Aliamphritea hakodatensis: one gene and its partner. The protein of the gene in region 2 interacts with the protein of the main gene of each other region in a pairwise test. Links are inferred from orthologs where the notes say so. Each region holds a gene or a part of one and is shown on either strand. Other genes may lie near its edges. The genes, in order: PCI15_RS03065 and mrdA.

Evidence for each region.
Region 1: the proteins of mrdA (region 2) and PCI15_RS03065 interact in binary tests that used the Escherichia coli proteins (3 or more experiments, as listed by UniProt). The link is inferred for Aliamphritea hakodatensis from one-to-one orthologs.

Annotation. Positions count from the first base shown.
Region 1 is NZ_AP025281.1:676,613-686,203, forward strand. The notes cover bases 2,636-5,709. They hold PCI15_RS03065 (penicillin-binding protein 1A), read right to left. Parts: upstream 5,369-5,709; coding sequence 2,903-5,368; downstream 2,636-2,902. Other genes in these bases: PCI15_RS03060 (metallophosphoesterase), read left to right, coding at 2,636-2,924; pilM (type IV pilus assembly protein PilM), read left to right, coding at 5,531-5,709. Also shown: PCI15_RS03045 (EAL domain-containing protein), read left to right, coding at 1-923; PCI15_RS03050 (NUDIX domain-containing protein), read left to right, coding at 998-1,612; PCI15_RS03055 (DUF1249 domain-containing protein), read left to right, coding at 1,694-2,134; more of PCI15_RS03060, read left to right, coding at 2,127-2,635; more of pilM, read left to right, coding at 5,710-6,592; PCI15_RS03075 (PilN domain-containing protein), read left to right, coding at 6,608-7,156; PCI15_RS03080 (type IV pilus inner membrane component PilO), read left to right, coding at 7,158-7,760; PCI15_RS03085 (pilus assembly protein PilP), read left to right, coding at 7,744-8,298; PCI15_RS03090 (type IV pilus secretin PilQ), read left to right, coding at 8,367-9,591. UniProt on the Escherichia coli protein: Cell wall formation. Synthesis of cross-linked peptidoglycan from the lipid intermediates.
Region 2 is NZ_AP025281.1:1,012,345-1,021,785, forward strand. Bases 3,206-6,129 are described here. They hold mrdA (penicillin-binding protein 2), read left to right. Parts: upstream 3,206-3,614; coding sequence 3,615-5,645; downstream 5,646-6,129. Other genes in these bases: rlmH (23S rRNA (pseudouridine(1915)-N(3))-methyltransferase RlmH), read left to right, coding at 3,206-3,551; rodA (rod shape-determining protein RodA), read left to right, coding at 5,645-6,129. In the rest of the region: PCI15_RS04595 (atrophin-1 family protein), read right to left, coding at 1-543; PCI15_RS04600 (glutamate-5-semialdehyde dehydrogenase), read left to right, coding at 766-2,019; nadD (nicotinate-nucleotide adenylyltransferase), read left to right, coding at 2,016-2,681; rsfS (ribosome silencing factor), read left to right, coding at 2,697-3,038; more of rlmH, read left to right, coding at 3,084-3,205; more of rodA, read left to right, coding at 6,130-6,781; mltB (lytic murein transglycosylase B), read left to right, coding at 6,843-7,841; PCI15_RS04635 (septal ring lytic transglycosylase RlpA family protein), read left to right, coding at 7,871-8,713; PCI15_RS04640 (D-alanyl-D-alanine carboxypeptidase family protein), read left to right, coding at 8,767-9,441. UniProt on the Escherichia coli protein: Catalyzes cross-linking of the peptidoglycan cell wall. Responsible for the determination of the rod shape of the cell. Is probably required for lateral peptidoglycan synthesis and maintenance of the correct diameter during lateral and centripetal growth.

The DNA of each region.
Region 1 (9,591 bases), 340 kb from region 2 along the record:
AATTACAACTGGCCAGCCGTCTGTTCAGGGACAACCCGGCCTATAATGCTTTGGCGGTTTTGGAAGATGGCAGACCTGTGGGGACTATTACCCGCGCGAAGCTGCTGGAGCTGTTTTCGACACAGTATGGCCGGGCGCTGTACGAGCAGAAGCCAGTGTCCGTTATGATGGACGATGCGTTGATCATTGAAAGTGATATGTCACTGGAAAATGTGTCGCAGATGGTCACCGAGCAGGATGCGGTGTATCTGAATCAGGGGTTGGTAATTACCCGGAACGGGTTATATCTGGGGTTGGGAGATGTCCGCGATCTGCTGAAAAAAATTACTGAGTTAAAAATCCGCAATGCCCGTTATGCTAATCCGCTTACCCTGTTGCCGGGTAACGTCCCGATCAGCAGGGAGATTGACAGCTTGCTGAAGCGTACAGATGATTTTCGGGTAGCGTATTTTGATATTAACTATTTCAAACCGTTTAATGATGCTTACGGATACGTAAAAGGTGACTTGCTGATTCAGCAACTGGGCAGCCTGTTAACCCGGTTTGCCAGCGGTGATAATTTTACAGGGCATGTGGGCGGCGATGATTTTGTGGTGGTGTTCCGCTGTGAAGACTGGCTGTCCCGCTGCCAAAGTATCATTGCTGAGTTTGATCTTTCTGTACGTGAATACTATAGCCCGCAGGATCTGGAGCAGGGCGGTGTCTGGTCTCAGGGTCGGTCCGGTGAATCAAGTTTTTTCCCTGTTCTCAGTTTGTCTGTCGGTGTTGTACACCCTGATCCTTACTCATGTCTCAGTTATCATGAGGTTGCAGAGTTGGCCGCACAGGCGAAGAAACAGGCAAAAAAAGCGGATGGCAGTTATGTTTTCGTGTCCCGCCGTCGCAGACTGAGCAGCGCTGAAGGTGAGCTGGCCCGCGTTTAGCTTATTGTGGTTTTACTTATCGGTTTGGCATCCTGTGTTACAGTAACTTCCTGATAATTATTCGGGGTGATCCTATGACCTGGCAGCCAGGCTTTTCACGTGATGATGTTGAAATCATCGCCAGTAAAACCCTATACCGGGGTTTTTTTAAGGTATCTGAGTTGCAGATCCGTCATGCACGGTTTGCCGGTGGGAACATCAGTATTCAGCGGGAGTTGCTGCACCGGGGTGATGCGGTTTGTGTGCTGTTATTTGATCCTCTGCAGAAGGCAGTGGTGCTGATTGAGCAGTTTCGGATCGGCGCGGTGGATAAATCGCCCAGCCCCTGGCTGCTTGAGTTAGTGGCCGGGATGGTCGAGCCGGGTGAAACTGCTCAGGATGTGGCCATCCGGGAGGCAGTTGAGGAAGCAGGTGCTATTATCAAGGATCTGCTGCCGATAACACGTTACTCCCCGAGTGTTGGCGGGTGTGATGAATATGTTGATCTCTTTTGTGCCCGGGTTGATGCTACCACGCTTGGTGGTTTGCACGGGCTGGAAGACGAAGGCGAAGATATTAAAGTACATGTGATACCCTTGGAAGAGGCAGGGGCTCTGGTTGCGCGAGGGGTAATCGATAATGCCGGAACCATTATTGCATTGCAGTGGTTGCAGCTGAATTTAGATAAAGTGCTGCAAACCTGGCGGTAATTTAGTGGCTTTCAGCATTTTATGCCTGATGTTGTCAGATATTTCTGGCGGTGAAGAACAATCAATCAGATAAGCGAATTTATGCGCAGACGTTATATACCGGATATTGTAAAGCAGATGGCTGATTGTGAGGCGAACTACGTGCGTCTCATGCGTTTGCTGCCGGATTTTGATAACTGCGATGAGCGTGAGTTTGAAATTCACTGGCAGGACCAGCACAGCGCGGTCCGTTTACAGGTTGAAGAGCGCTTTACCTATACAACCACGGTACGGGTCAGCCATTTGCTTGCGCATGACTGGCTGAAAGCACCCTGTTTGCTGGTAAGAATGTACCATGACGCCCGTGCGGCTGAAGTTATCTGTATTGTCCGGGGGAAGCAGTTGCGTGGTGTTTATCAGTATCCGAATATGGATATGCGCCACCCTGATGAAAAAGCACAATTAAATCAGTACCTTGGTGAATGGCTTAACCACTGCCTGAATCATGGTCATGTAACCGAAGCCGTATTTTCTTTTGATTAATCCAACCGTAAAACTGGTGCAGGTGACGGACTGTCATTTGCAGAATGATCCCTCACAACTGTATCGGCACCAGGATGTCGAAACTCAGTTAGATCAGTTGCTTACTCATCTTAACAGTACCTTGCCGGAAGAAACGCTGTTGTTGCTAACGGGCGATATCGTCCACCATGGTGGGGCTGATGCATACCGGCGTCTGACGGTTAAGCTGGAGTCAGTGCCTTTTGATACTGCCTGGATTCCCGGGAACCATGATGATACTGCTTTGATGCAAGCCTGCGGTGAACGTCTGAACCGCCGGGTAATACAAGCCCGGGACTGGTGTCTGATCCTGCTGAACAGTACCTCGGAACCGGATGGGCGGGGCAGTGGAGCATTGGGACAGACAGAGCTGGCCTTTTTGCGGCAAACGCTCGATGAATACAGTCATAAGCACTGTCTGATCGTTCTGCATCATAATCCTGTATCCGTTGAGAGTGGCTGGCAGGATCCGATAATGCTGGCGGATGCGGATCAGTTCTGGGAGCTGTTAAAAGATTACAGGCAGGTGCGGGGTATCATCTGCGGCCATGTCCATCAGGAGTGGCGATGGCAGTATCAGGGAGTGGATGTGATGAGTTGCCCGGCGTCTTCTGTACAGTTCAAAAAGCGCTGTGATGAGATGACTCTGGAGGATATGCCCGCGTTGCAGGCACCTGCTTACCGGTTACTAGAGTTATCTGAACGCGGTGAAATTATCAGCCAGGTTAAACGCTTTAACCTGGCTGATGATCAGAATATATCGTCGGTCTGACTTTCACCACCTGCAGCCTGGCCAGGGCCGGTTGCAACTTCAGTCGGTACTTTATCCGCCGGGAATATTTCAAACACCGCATTTTCCTGCCCCGGGTAGGCAAGTAAGCCTGTCTCCGGATCGATGCGACGGGAAATGATGCCGTCCGGTTTCGTGACGGCTTCGTCAGGGCTGTTTGCCAGGGCTACTTCCATGAAATCGATCCAGATTGGCAGTGCTGCACTGCCACCGAACTCCCGGCGTCCCAGTGTGGATGGCTGATCAAAGCCAACCCAGGCGGTGGCAACTACGTCTTTATTAAAGCCAGAGAACCAGGCGTCTTTCTGATCGTTAGTGGTGCCTGTTTTGCCGGCAAGATCCGTCCGCTTCAGGCTAAGGGCCCGGCGGCCGGTACCATGGGTTATCACATCCTGCATGATGTCATAGATCATATAGGCAGCCTGTGGCTCCATAATTTGCGCAGCAATCGGCAATTGTGAGATTTTACTCCCGGAAAGCTGTAGCTTATCGGTGTCGTCACCGGCGGCGGTTGCGGCTTCCTGAACGGTGCTCAGATCAATTGCTTCGATACTGCTCGGAATGCTGCTGGACGGCTGAGAATATTCGCAGCCCGGGCAGACTGTAGCAGGCTGTGCCTGATAGAGGGTTTTACCGGCGGCATTTTCCATCCGGTTTATGAAATAAGGTGTGATTTTGTACCCCTGATTTGCCAGGCCGGCGTAACCGGTCACCAGTTCCAGTGGAGTCACGTCGGCGCTGCCCAGTGACAGAGACAGGTTTTGTGGAATACGTGTTTTATCAAAACCGAAGCCGGTCAGGTAATCCGTTGCTGTATCGATACCAATCGAACGTAAAATCCGTATGGATACCAGGTTGCGTGAGCGATACAGGGCTTCACGAAGGCGGGTGGGACCATAGAATTTTTTACTGTAATTTTCCGGACGCCAGCTGGCTTCGAGGTCATTATCGTTCAGGACAACCGGGGCGTCATTGATGGTGGTCGCGGGCGTAAAGCCCTGCTCCAGCGCAGAAGCATAGATAAACGGTTTAAAGTTAGAGCCAGGCTGGCGTAATGCCTGGGTTGCGCGGTTAAACTTGTTATGCACAAAGTTAAAGCCGCCAACCAGTGCGTTCAGTGCACCGTCTTTCGGTGCCAGTGCTACAAATGCTCCCTGTACATGGGGGATCTGAGTCAGGTGCCAGGTGTTTTCTTCTTCACCCGGTATTACCCGCACCATGTCACCAACAGTCAGAATGTCGGTGGCCTGCTTTGGTGCCGCACCCATTCGGTTCGGCCCTTTATAGGCTTTTGCCCAGCTTAAGTTTTCCCAGTCCAGGGCAATATCTTCACCGGACCGTAAACGGGCAGTCGCGCTTTGCTCACCAACTTCAGTAATAACTGCCGGTAAAAGGCTGCCATATACGGTCTGTTTCTTGAAGAATGCTTTCAGCCCTTCTTCAGTAAGGTCTTCGGTGGTTGCTTCCGGTCCGAAATACCCATGGCGTTCAGTGTAAGCAAGCAGACCTTTTTCAAGGGCTTTGTTGGCGGCGACCTGCATTGAGCTGTCTAAAGTTGTGTAGACCTTCAGGCCATCGGTATACAGTGCATCCTGGAAATGCTCATACAGGCGGTTACGAACCATTTCGGCCACGTATGGCGCGTAGAGTTCGATCTGAGTGCCGTGATATTCAGCGGTGACCGGAGCCGAAACTGCTTCTTCATAGGCCTGGTCATCGATAAAGCTCAGCGAGTGCATGCGCTTCAGAATCCAGTTGCGGCGCTCCAGTGCCCGGGTCGGATTAGTAATGGGGTTGTAGGCTGAAGGGGCTTTGGGTAAGCCGGCAATCATGGCGTATTGGGCAACACTGAGTTCATCAATGTTTTTGCCGTAGTAAATATTCGCAGCAGCCTGGATCCCGTAAGACCGGTGTCCCAGATAGATTTTATTTATATAGAGCTCGAATATCTGTTCTTTACTTAGCTCCTGCTCAATCCGGAGCGACAGGAGAATCTCATTGAATTTACGGACAAAGGAACGTTCCCGGGTCAGGAAATAGTTTTTGGCAACCTGCATGGTGATCGTACTGCCACCACTTTTTATCTTGCCGCTGCTGGCAAGTTGGTAAGCGGCACGGGCAAGTCCTTTCACGTCAATACCGAAATGATTGAAGAAATTGCGGTCCTCGGCAGCAAGCAGAGCATTTATGAAGGTTTGCGGGACCTGATCAAAACTGATGGGGGTACGGCGTTTTTCGCCAAACTCAGCGATCAGTTTTTCATCTGCCGAGTAAATGCGTAACGGCGTTTGCAGTTTGACGTCTTTCAGGGTCTGTACGTCCGGCAATTTTGGTGCGTAATGGTAGTAGGCACCGCCAAATACTGCTAAACCCAGGATCATTCCTACAAGAGATAATGTCAGGCCGATTTTTAATATAAGTTTCATTAATATCTTTTTATTGTGATTTTAAAGAAAGTTCGCTTGCTGCCGAGTTATTATATCTGTATCTAAGTAATGGTCACTAGTGAAACAACGTTGAAATTTATATATATTTAAGATCAGAACTATATTTTATCTCAAGCTGGCTGTTTTAAAGGATTACTTATTGTGTTGAGCTTTCTGAAAAAGCAGGAAAAGGGCTGGGTAGGTGTTGATATAGGGACATCATCAGTGAAAATGGTTGCACTGTCTAAACGGGGAGACGACCTGCGGGTTGATGCGTATGCAATTTCTCCCCTTCCTGCGACCGCTGTTATCGATAACAGTATTCAGGATGTCGGCCTTGTTTCAGAAGTGATTGAACGCGGCCTGAAAATCTGCAATAAGCCGCTTCAGCAGGCAGTGACTGCAGTACCTTCTTCAGCGGTTATTTCTAAAACCATTGAGTTGAGTGATTCCTTTACAGAGTTTGACCTGGAAGAACAGGTTAAGATTGAGGCTGACCGTTTTATTCCTTACCCCCTCGATGAAGTGGCACTGGACTTTGAAGTCCTGGGCCCGTCGCCTTCCAATGCCGGCCTGAACGAAGTGTTGTTGGTTGCCTGCCGAAGTAACGATGTTGAAAAACGTGAAGATGCGATTAACGGAGCTGACCTGAATTGCCAGGTTGTTGATGTTGACAGTTTCTGTATTGAGCGGGTGTATCCTCTGCTGGTACTGGATGGTGCCGATGATCAGGCACTGGTTGGTCTTGTTGATATTGGTGCAGCAACCCTGACGCTGAATGTGTTCAGGAATAATCAGATTGTTTATAACCGGGAGCAGGCTTTTGGCGGTAATGATTTGAATCATCTGCTGCAGCAACAGACAGGACTTGTACCTGCGGATATAGAACATCAGTTACGTAACGGTGAGTTAAGTGATGAACTGATGGAAACGGTTGTGCTGCCGTTCCGCAGCACAATCAGCCAGCAAATTTCCCGTGCGTTGCAGTTTTTTTATTCATCAGGCGCTCATAACCAGTTGACTAAGCTATGTTTACAGGGTGGCGGTGTAACAATTGATGGTTTGGCTGATATTGTTGCAGAGGAGGTTGGCGTGCCGACCGAACTGGCCAATCCGTTTGCCGGGATGGATGTGGACTCGAAAATAAACCCTGCCAGGCTGGCGTATGATGCGCCGTCACTGGTAAAAGCCTGTGGTATGTCGCTGCGAAGCTTCGAGCACTGATTAATAGGACGACGAATGGCAAAAATAAACCTCAGGGCCTGGCGGGAAGAAAAAGCTGCCCAGCGACAGAAACAGTTCATGGTGAATGTGTTGTCGAGTGCGTTTCTGGCCGTGGCGGTTGTGCTGCTGATAGGGTTTTATTTTGATTTTCAGACGGATCGTCAACGGATAAGAAATAACTATCTGAACAGTGAAATTGCCCAGCTGGATGTACAGCTAGCTGAGATTAAAGAACTGAATATCAAACGGGCACGTCTGACTGACCGTTTAAAAGCCATTCAGGATTTACAGTCCAGCCGACCACTGATTGTCCGCAATTTTGATGAGTTGGTCAGAGTTCAGCCAGATGGTGTGTTGTATTTGTCTCTTACGAGGCGTGGTGATGAGATTACTCTTGATGGCAGAGCACAGAAAAGTGCCGATGTTTCATCTCTGATGCGCCAGATTTATGCCAGTGTGTGGTTTGGTGAACCTAATCTGACGAAGGTTGCAAATGCGGACAGTATGAAACAGTTCAATCTGACCGTGCCTGTTTTGAAACCGTCCCTGGGTGAGGCGAACTGATATGAGTATGGATAAACTGGCGAACAGTTTTAAAGGCTTTGATCCGGATAACCTTGATTTCAGTCAGGCGGGGAACTGGCCGGTTGGTGTCAAGGTTATCTGTTATCTGCTTGTATTTTCTGCGGTGGTGGCCGGCGGTGTTTATCTGCATATTTCAGATGCGGAAAAACGTTTGAATAATGAGATTTCTGCTGAAACAGGCTTGAAACAGCAGGTGCAGGCTAAAGCCGGGCAGGTGGCGAATCTGGCTGCGCTGAGAAAACAGATGGCGGATGTTCAGGGGCAGTTTACTGAACTTCTGAAGCAGTTGCCTACAGAGAAAGAAGTGCCGGGCTTACTTGAGGATATTTCTGAAATAGGCCGTTCCAGCGGGCTGGATATACAGGTGATCCAGCTGGCGGCAGAGCAAAAGAGTAAGTTTTATATTGAATTACCTATTAATATTCAGGTAACCGGGGCCTATCACCAGTTAGGTCAGTTCGTGAGTGGTGTCGCGGCACTGTCGCGAATCGTAACCTTACATGATTACAAAATTGTTCCGGGCAATGGTTCGTTATCAATGAATATCAGTGCAAAGACTTACCGTTATGATGACAGTAATTAAGTATTTAAAGGGCGTTTTCATTATCGCGCTGACGTTTATGATGACCGCCTGTGTCTGGGTCGAAGACCCGGATGATTTGCGTCAGTTTGTTCAGCAGGTTCGGCAGGCTAAGGCTCCGCCGATTAAGCCTTTACCGGAGTTTAAGCCTTACCATAGTTTTGTATATGAAGGCGCAAGCCTGCGTGATCCGTTTCAGAGTCTGGTTCAGATAAACGACACCAGTCATGAGTCAAAAGACGTTGCTATTGTAGATAATGGTTTAAGGCCTGATTCTGATCGCCCTAAATCCTATCTGGAAGAGTTTTCCCTGGATTCTCTGAAGATGGTGGGAACGATCGGTATGAGCAATAAACGCTGGGCGCTGATTAAAGATAATGAAGGCGAAGTCCACCGTGTCAGTAATGGTGATTATATGGGGCTTGATTACGGTCAGGTAATGACAGTGAGTAACGGGTTTATTGAACTGAAAGAGATCGTGCCGAATGGCCGCGGTGGATGGATGACCCGACAGCGCAGCATAGTAATGGATGAAGAATGATGATTTTACAGCAGCAGTTTTATCGGTTCAGTGCCGCATTATATGCTTCGAAAAATGTATTTTGCTATATGGCTAAAGTTATCAGTACATTGTTCTTTGTATGTGTTACGCAGTTATCACTGGCTGCTGATGCGCAGTTATTAAAGTCATCATTTGTTAGCCTGCCAAATGATAAACTGGAAATGCGGTTTGATTTTGATGTACCACCTGCCGTCCCTAAAGCGTATCTGACGAACAGCCCTGCCCGGTTAGTGCTGGATCTGTGGGGAGTGGAGAACAGTCAGGATATACGTACCCTGGATATAGAGAACGGTAAGGTACGCAGTGTGAATTTTGCTCAGGTGCCTGGGCGTTTGAGGGTAGTGATGAATCTCTATGAAGCCACTGCTTACGATACTTACGCTGATGGTAACAGTTTATTTGTCGTTGTGGGTGATCAGAGTAAACAGGATGCTAAAGTGGCATCTAACGGCAAAAGTACTGTCACAGAAACGGATGCTTCCGGTAACACTGATCCGAGTAAAGAGCAGCGTACCCGTGTTCAGGGAGTAGATTTTGAACGAACACCGGAAGGTGGTGGCCGGGTGGTGATCACCCTTTCTGATAACACTGCGGGTGTGGATATTGTTGAAGAAGGCAATAACATCGTTGTGAATCTGGTGGGCGTTGCTCTGTCGCAGGCGTTGCAACAACGGGTTGATGTTCAGGATTTTGCTACGCCTGTTATGTTTATTGATTCTATGGCGAGCGGTGAGAATACCAGTATCTTAGTGAAACCCTCCGCTGAGCCTTATGATTATCTGGCGTACCAGACAAATAACCACTTATGGATCGAGCTGAAACCCTTAACCGCAGCAGCACTGGAAGAGCGTGAAGAACGTTTTCCATACTCCGGTGAGCGCATTGACCTTGATTTTCAGAATGTGGAAGTCCGCTCGGTGCTGCAAATTCTCGCTGAAGTTGCGGAAAAAAATCTGGTGGTTAGCGATCAGGTTGGAGGGAATATCACGTTGCGGTTAAAGAATGTGCCCTGGGATCAGGCACTGGACCTGATTTTGAGTACCAATAAGCTGGATAAGCGCGAACTGGGTAATGTTCTGCTGATCGGTACAGCCGCTGAAATCGCTGAACGGGAACGGCTGGAGCTTGAAAGTAGCAAGCAGGTTGAAGAGCTGGCCCCTTTGCGGACAGAGTTTATTCAGGTGGATTTCCGTAAAGCGTCTGATATGGTCGCCAGACTGACAGATGCCCGTCTGATTTCGGAGCGGGGATTTATTCTGGCGGATGATGAAA
Region 2 (9,441 bases):
GGTTGCGGGCAGTCGGGCCGCCAGCTGCCAGGTCAGTAATATACAGATGATCGCGATGATCAGCGCCAGAATCAGGGCCTGCAGCAGCAACCCCCTGAATTGCAGGTACTGTTCAGTGGGGTTCAGCACCAGGGTCAGGTTGGCCAGACTTTCGCCCTGCTGGGTAATGGTGATGTTGCGTGTCAGGGTGCCGAGCCGGTGGGCATTGCCGGCCCGGGCCAGCAGTTTGTCCGCCGGGGTGCTGACGCTGATGGCATCGATATAATCCTGCCGCACCAGCTGATTGAGCTGGTAGTTAAGACTGACCGGGTCATTGGCAAGAATCGCCGGTTTGATCAGCGCGCCGGTCTGTTCCGCCAGCAGCTGTCCGCGCTGATGGGTTTGCTGTTCGGCGACCCGTTCAGCCACCAGGTTCAGATAGAAGCCTGCCAGAAAAATACCCAGGAACAGGCAGACAGCAACGATGATGGTCAGTTGCAGCTGCGGGCGTTGCCGGGAAGTATTCAGCATAAGTTGTGTGGCTTTGTTTGATAGAGGCTTCATAGGTATCTGTTTAATTAACACTTACGCAGTCAATCTGCTCCGGTTTTGGCAAGGATCAGGCTGCTATTCTCCAGCCGGGAGATAATAGCAGTTAGCCGGGGCGGCTGTCTGTCCCTGCGGGCGCTTTTATTGCCGGATTGTGATTCCTGATTTGTCGGACGGATCAGGCCTTTTTCCTGCCAGAGCCCCGGGGTATAATGCCCCATCTCCAAGGGGTACACCATGAATGTAACTGAATATATGGCCCAGCTGGGTCAGCAGGCGCGGGTTGCTTCCCGTGCTATTGCAAAAGCCGATACCGGCCTTAAAAACCGTGCTTTACTGGCGATGGCTGATGCGATTGATGCGTCCCGTGATGCGCTGGTTGAGGCCAATGCCAAAGATCTGGCGCAGGGCGAGGCGAATGGTCTCGACGCTGCGATGCTGGATCGTCTGCAGCTTAAGTCCAGTCAGATCGATACCATGATCGAGGGTTTACGGCAGGTTGCCGCTTTGCCAGATCCCACCGGCGCGATTACGGATATGAATTATCTGCCCAGCGGTATTCAGGTCGGTAAAATGCGGGTACCGCTTGGTGTCATCGGTATTATCTATGAGTCACGTCCGAATGTGACGGTAGAAGCGGCCAGCCTGTGTCTGAAATCCGGCAATGCCACCATTCTGCGTGGCGGTTCTGAAGCGATTCACAGTAATGCGGCGGTTGCCGAATGCATTAAAGCAGGCCTGAAGGAAGTTGGCTTGCCTGAGCATGCGGTGCAGGTGGTGGAAACCACTGATCGTGCTGCGGTGGGTGAGCTGATTACCATGCCTGAGTATGTGGATGTGATTGTACCGCGGGGCGGCAAAGGCCTGATTGAACGGGTCAGCCGTGACGCCAAGGTGACTGTTATCAAACATCTTGATGGTATCTGCCATGTGTATATTGATGACGAAGCGGATCATGCTAAGGCAGTGAATGTTGCGCTGAATGCGAAAACTCACCGCTACGGTACCTGTAACACCATGGAAACCCTGCTGGTGCATGAGTCCCGCACTGAAGTGCTTCAGGAACTGGCAGAACGTTACCGGGCAGCAGGTGTTGAACTGCGTGGCTGCGAACGGACTCTTGAGGTGCTGCCGTTTGCCACTGCCGCGACGGAAGAGGACTGGGCGACCGAGTATCTCGCACCTGTCCTTGCGATTAAGCTGGTGGCGGATATGGATGAAGCGATTGCCCATATCAACCGTTACGGTTCACACCATACGGATGCCATCATTACTGAGAACTACACCAAGTCCCGCAGCTTCCTGCGTGAGGTGGATTCAAGCTCAGTGATGGTGAACGCGTCCACCCGCTTTGCTGACGGTTTTGAATACGGTCTGGGTGCTGAGATTGGCATTTCTACCGATAAGATTCATGCCCGTGGCCCGGTGGGGCTGGATGGTCTGACATCCCAGAAGTATGTGGTGCTGGGTGACGGCCATATTCGTCAGTGAGCAACACTGTTAAGCCTGCTGTCTGTGCGTTTATGGGTGGGACTTTTGACCCCATCCATAATGGCCATCTGCGTACGGCGCTGGAAATCCGTGACTGGCTGAATGCTGATCAGGTCGCACTGATGCCGTCAAAAGTGCCGGTGCACCGTCAGCAGCCGGGGGCCGGGTCTGAACAGCGTCTGGCAATGGTTGAACAGGCGGTGGCAGCGGAGCCCGGTTTATATGCTGATGCCCGGGAAGTGTCATCGGAAAAACCTTCATACACAGTACTGACCCTTGAATCCCTGCGCGCTGAGCTGGGGGCAGATGTGCCAGTGTGTATGATACTGGGAATGGATGCTTACCTGTCGCTGCCGGGCTGGGACCGCTGGCAGGAGCTGATCCGGCTGGCCCATATTGTGGTTGTTAAGCGGCCTGGCTGGGTATATCAGCCCGGTGAGCAGATGAAGGCGTTTACCCGGGTACATGAAGTCACGGATAAACAGAAAATTTTAACTGAGCCGGCGGGGCATGTGATTTTTCATGAGCTGACGCCGCTGGCCATTTCTGCCACACAGATACGCACGCTGGTGAGCGAGGGGCATTCTCCCCGTTATCTGCTCCCGGACAGCGTCTGGCAGTATATCCAACAACAGCAGCTGTATGGCTGTAAATCAAAGTAAGGTAAAGATTAACCAATGGAATTAGATCAGATGATCAATGTTATACATGATGCCCTTGAAGATATGAAAGCGAAGGACATCGTTGAGCTGGACGTCAGCGAGAAGTCGACGGTCACTGACCGTATGATCATTGCCAGCGGTACCTCTAAGCGCCACGTGCAGTCAATTGGCCAGCACGTTCTGGAGCAGGTAAAAGCCAGCGGTATGCTGCCAATGGGTATCGAAGGTCAGGACACCGGTGAGTGGGTGCTGGTGGATCTGGGCGATGCGATTGTGCACGTGATGATGCCGGATGCGAGAAGTTTTTACGATCTTGAGAAACTCTGGGGCTTCGACGAAGTCGATACTAAGAGCTGATGTGTTTTCAGTGTCTTTAACCCGCACGGAGTACAGACCGCTGCTATGAAGATTCGCCTGATTGCGGTTGGCACCAAGATGCCGAAATGGGTGACCGAAGGTTGCCAGGAATATCTGAAACGTTTGCCGGCTGAGTTTGCGATGGAGATCATTGAGATTCAGTCTGGCCACCGGGGTAAGGGGGCAGATATTGCCCGTGCCAAACGCCAGGAAGGTGAAGCCATGCTGGCGGCAATCGGAAAGGGTGACCGGGTGGTTGCGCTTGAGGTTGGCGGCAAAAACTGGAGCACCGAACAGCTGGCAGAACAGGCAGAGGACTGGCAGATGTCTGGCCAGAACGTCAGCTTGCTGGTGGGCGGCCCGGACGGGCTGGCGCCGGAATGCCTGGCGCAGGCCGATCAGAAATGGTCTTTGTCAGGGCTGACATTACCGCACCCGCTGGTGCGTATATTGCTGGCAGAACAGATTTACCGGGCCTGGAGCATTATCCAGGGGCATCCATATCACAAATAGTGACACAACCGCCGGCCACAGGGTGGCCGGACGGTTTAACGCTGACGACATTACTGTATACACATGGCCGTACTTGAAAGCCTGAAGGATCACACAAAAGAAGGAAATACCTTCCTGTCCCGGGCGCTGATCGCCTTTGTGATCGTCTGCATCCTGCTTGGGGTGCTGATCGGCCGACTCTATTATCTGCAGGTGGTGGAATATGACCATCAGGCAGCCCTTTCCGATGATAACCGTATCCAGTTGCAGCCGGTGGCACCCACACGTGGGCTGATCTATGACCGTAACGGGATTCTGCTGGCGGATAACCGCCCCAGCTACAGCGTTACCATCATGAAAGAGGAAGTGGAGGATCTTGAAACGGTCCTCACTGAGTTGCAAAAGCTGATTCCGGTCACGGAACGGCAGCTGAAAACCTTCCGTAAACGTCTTAAGCAGCGCCGCCGCCCGTATGAAACCGTGCCGTTACGTTTCCGGCTGACCCCTGAAGAAATCGCCAAAATCGGTGTGAATTATTACCGTTTGCCCGGCGTGCAGGTGGAAGCGGATCTGATCCGCTACTATCCCTACGGGGCCAGTCTGGTGCATGCGCTGGGCTATGTGGGACGGATCAACGAGAAAGAACTGAAACGGGTAGATCCGACCAATTACAGCGCGACGCACTATATCGGCAAGCTGGGCATTGAGAAGTTTTACGAGCCATTACTGCACGGCACCGTTGGTCACCACAAGGTGGAAACCAATGCCCGCGGCCGGGTAATGCGGGTGCTGGAACGCACGGATCCGGTTCCGGGGAAAGACATTGTGCTTAACCTGGATATCCGTTTACAGCAGGCAACGGAGAAGCTGCTGGGTGAGCGCCGGGCGTCTGTGGTGGCGATTGATCCGCAAACCGGCGGCATTCTGGCACTGGTCAGTACGCCGGGGTATGACCCGAATATGTTTGTCACCGGGATCAGCCAGAAGAACTACACCGCGCTGCGTGAATCTGAAGATCTGCCACTGTTTAACCGCGCCTTGCGGGGCCAGTATCCGCCGGGCTCTACCATTAAACCTGTGGTGGCGATGAGTGTGATCGACAGCGGCGTTGTCAGCCCGGCCCATACGGTCTGGGACCCGGGTTTCATGACCCTGAGCAAGGGCGGACGGCGTTACCGTGACTGGAAACGGGGCGGCCATGGCCGGGTCGGGCTGAGCATGGCGCTGTATCAGTCATGTGACGTCTGGTTCTACGATGTGGCGAACCGGGCCGGCGTGGACGTGATGTCCGGCTATCTGGATAAGTTTGGCTTCGGGCAGGTGACCAGCCTTGATTTACCGGAGGCCCTGCCGGGAATCTTACCGTCCCGTGAATGGAAAAAACGTACCGGCCGGGGCTCTTGGTTCCCGGGGGATTCGCTTAATCTGAGTATCGGGCAGGGCTGGATGCTGGCGACACCGCTGCAGCTGGCGGCCTCTGCAATGGTGCTGGCAAACCGGGGTGAATGGAAGCAGCCGACCATGCTGAAGAACATCATTACCAAAGATAAAGGCATGCAGATCAGGCAGGATACGGACGGCCGTCTGGTGACTGTCAGCAGTCAGTCGGTGCAGCCGGGGCAACCGCTTGAAGAGAGTGTGATCAGTATTCCGAGTAAAGGTAAAAAAATGCCTGATGTGAAGCTGAACACGCCGGCTTACTGGAATGACATTATCGACGGCATGGTTGCGGTGGTACACGGCGAGCGGGGTACGGCCCGCCGTATCGGTACCGGCATTGATTTTCAGATTGCCGGTAAAACCGGTACCGCTCAGGTTGTCGGGATTAAACAGGATGAAACCTACGACGCCGAAAAACTGGCTGAGCGGCACCGTGACCATGCGCTGTTTGTTGCATTTGCGCCGGTGGACGACCCGAAAATTGCCGTGGCGGTGATTGTTGAAAACGGCGGAGGTGGTTCCAGTACTGCAGCACCGGTTGCCCGGGAAGTCATGGATGCGTTTTTTGAGTTTGAACAGAATGATCTGATTGCTGCGCAGGCGGCAGCGGCAGAGAAAGCGGCTTTACCGGCAACTCGGCCGGCTGACCGGATAACCGCAGCGGAGGCCCTGTAATGCGTGATTTTGAACGCACGATGCCAGAGGCGCAGCCGCATCTGGCCCGCCGTCGGGGGCTCTGGTCCTACACCCATCTGGACGCCTGGCTGTTAGTCCTGCTGCTGATGCTGTGCAGTTACGGATTACTGATTCTCTACAGTGCTTCCGGTGGGGATATGGACTACGTGACCCGGCAGGGTATCCGGCTCGGTGCTGGCTTTGCTGTGATGGTCCTTCTGGCACAGTTCCGGCCACGTTTCTTTGCGCACTGGGCGCCTATACTGTACGTACTGGGCATTGCCCTGCTGGTCGGTGTTCTGCTGTTTGGTGTCGGGGCAAAAGGTGCCCAGCGCTGGATAGCCTTGCCGGGTTTTCGTTTTCAGCCCTCTGAAATTATGAAGCTGGTGCTGCCCCTGATGGTGGCGGGTTACCTTGCCAAGCGGGCGTTACCGCCAAGCTTTAAGCACATATTCATCTCGCTGGGCCTAGTGTTTGTGCCGGTGGTGATGATCATGAAACAGCCGGACCTGGGGACATCGTTGCTGATTGCTGCATCCGGTATTTTTGTTCTCCTGCTGTCCGGTATTTACTGGCGGTATATCTTCGGTGCGCTGGCGGTTGCGGCAGCGGGTCTGCCCGGCTTATGGATGGTGATGAAGGATTACCAGAAACAGCGGGTACTGACGTTTCTTGATCCGGAAAGCGATCCTCTGGGGGCCGGCTGGAATATTATCCAGTCCAAGGCGGCCATCGGTTCCGGGGGCATTTCCGGTAAGGGCTGGTTTCAGGGAACCCAGTCACAGTTAGACTTCCTGCCTGAGAGCCATACCGACTTTATTATCGCGGTACTGGCAGAAGAGCAGGGCATGGTCGGTGTGCTGATACTCTTATCGCTGTATGTAATGATCATTGCCCGGGGGCTGATAATTGCCGTGCAGGCGCAGGACAGCTTTGGCCGTCTGGTTGCTGGCAGTGTCACCCTGACATTTTTTGTCTACGTGTTTGTGAATATAGGCATGGTGAGCGGCCTGCTTCCCGTTGTGGGGGTACCGTTACCGCTGGTGAGCTATGGTGGAACATCCATCGTAACGCTGATGGCCGGTTTCGGCTTGCTGATGTCTGTTCACACCCACCGGCAGATGATCAAACGCTAATAATTATACAGCCGGGAAGTGTCTTCCTCCCGGCAGATGCACACAGTTAAAGGGTATCAGGGTGAAACGGAATATATTACGCGCCTGTACAGGCATAGGGGTTAGCTGCTTACTGGCAGTGTCAGGCACTTCAGTAGCCAAAACGGCTGAGAATTATACACAGCGGCCGGAAGCGCAGGCCCTGATCAGTGAACTGGTTGAACAGGGGTTTTCCAAAGCGGAACTGGAACAGGTGCTGGATCAGGCTAAAAAGCAGAAGAGCATTCTTAAAGCGATGTCCCGTCCGGCGGAAAAACGCCTGACCTGGGGGGAATACCGCAAGCTCTTCCTGACCAAAAAACGTATCAGCCAGGGGCTGAAATTCTGGCAGGAAAACCGCCAGACGTTGCAAAAAGCTGAGCAGCAGTTTGGCGTACCGGCCGAAATCATTGTTGCGATCATCGGCATTGAAACCAGTTATGGCCGGATTACCGGTAACTACCGGGTGGTCGATGCGCTGGCTACGTTAGGCTTTGATTATCCCCGCCGGGCGGCTTTTTTCCGGGAGCAACTTAAAGAATATTTCCTGCTGACCCGGGCGGAAGGTGTTGATCCGTTATCCCTGAAAGGCTCTTATGCCGGTGCGATGGGGCTGGGTCAGTTTATTCCCAGCAGTTTTAACAGCTATGCGATCGATTTTGATGGCGACAACAAAAAGGACATCTGGAATAATCCTACAGATGCCATCGGCAGTGTGGCCAATTATTTTGCCGAACATGGCTGGAAAAATGGCGGCACGGTACGGATTAAAGCCATTGCGCCGGCAACTGCCGAGCAGGACTGGTTTAACGACGGTTTAAAGCCCAAGCTGAATATGGCGCAGTGGCGTGCCAGAGATTTCAGCAGTGCTGCGGAACTTGATGATGCTGAAATGGTCAGTCTAATGCGGCTTGAAAAGGACGGTAAGTATCAGGACTGGTTCGGGCTACATAATTTTTATGTAATAACCCGTTATAACCACAGCCGTCTGTATGCTTCGGCGGTGTTTGAGTTAAGTGCTGCGCTGAAGGCTAAGCGATAAGTTTAATTGCAACGGAAGAAGGCAAATACATGTTCAGAGCATTATTCGGTGGCATTTTGCTTATGCTGCTTGCAGGCTGTTCTTACCTGCCGGGCAGCGGTGGCAGTGACGGCGGTGGCCGTTACTCGATCAAACAGGACCGGCCGCCGGATGAAACCGATGTGGATGTGTCTAAAATTCCGAATGCTGTTCCTCGGGTAGAACCGAAAAGCCGTGGTGGCAACAAAAGCCGTTACGAAGTCTTTGGTAAAACCTATTATGTACTGCCTTCATCAGCAGGATATAAAGAACGGGGCATTGCTTCCTGGTACGGTAAAAAATTCCATGGTCATAAAACCTCAAATGGTGAGATTTATGACATGTTTGCCATGACGGCTGCCCATAAGTCATTACCTTTGCCGACCTATGTTCAGGTCACAAACCTGAAGAACAACCGTAAGATTATTGTGCGGGTGAATGACCGCGGGCCGTTCCATGAAGGGCGGATTATTGATCTTTCCTTTGTCGCAGCCAAAAAACTCGATATGCTGGGTGGCGGTGTTAGCCGGGTTGAAGTTGAAGCCATTGATCCGCGTACCTGGCAGAGTTCACGGGCGGTAGTGGCCGCGGGTCAGCCGGTGCAATCTCAGCAGGTAGGTAAAAAACGCTATCTGCAGGTGGGCGCGTTCAGCCTGCTGAGCAGTGCCGAACAGGCCACCCGGGAACTGAACGGGCTGTTTGGTAACATGCCGGTACGCATTGTGCCGCTGGCCAAAGGTGATCTGACCCTGTACCGGGTTCAGCTGGGCCCGGTGGATTCCGGTGCTAACCTGGCTGAAATTGTTTCCAAGGTAGAAGCTGCGGGCTATGCCCAGCCGCATCTGGTGGATTGAGTAGCAACACAGGCTGCATGATATGCAGCGAAGAAAAGACAACGATAAAGATAATGATGATTTCCAGACTGTTTAAACCGTTTCTATTGCTGTTTATCGCCATTGTGGCTGCGCCGTTGCAAGCCGCAACACTGGTGCCGGCACCACCTCAGATTGCTGCCCGTGCGTATATCGTGATGGATGCGGACACCGGTAAGGTGATACTGGCGTCCCGTGAAGATGAACGTTTCCCGCCTGCCAGCCTGACCAAGATGATGACCAGCTACATCGTCGAAGACGAGCTGACCAAGGGCAATATCAGCAAAACCGATCTGGTCCCTGTTTCTGTAAAAGCATGGCGTTCGCAGGGCTCGCGGATGTTTATCCAGGAAGGTACTCAGGTACTGCTCAGTGATCTGCTTAAAGGCATTATCATTCAATCGGGTAACGACGCCAGTGTCGCGGTAGCAGAATACATTGCCGGCAGTGAAGCGGCATTTGCTGACCTGATGAATCAGCACGCTGATTTGCTGGGGATGAGCAACAGTCAGTTTATGAACGCGACAGGCTTACCGGCAGATGACCATTATTCATCTGCCCGTGATATGGCGATTCTGGCCCGCGCGATCATTAAGGATTTCCCGGAGCATTATGGTATCTACTCCGAAAAGTACTTTACCTACAACAAAATCCGCCAGCCGAACCGTAACAAGTTGCTGTGGCGGGATAACAGCGTTGACGGTTTAAAG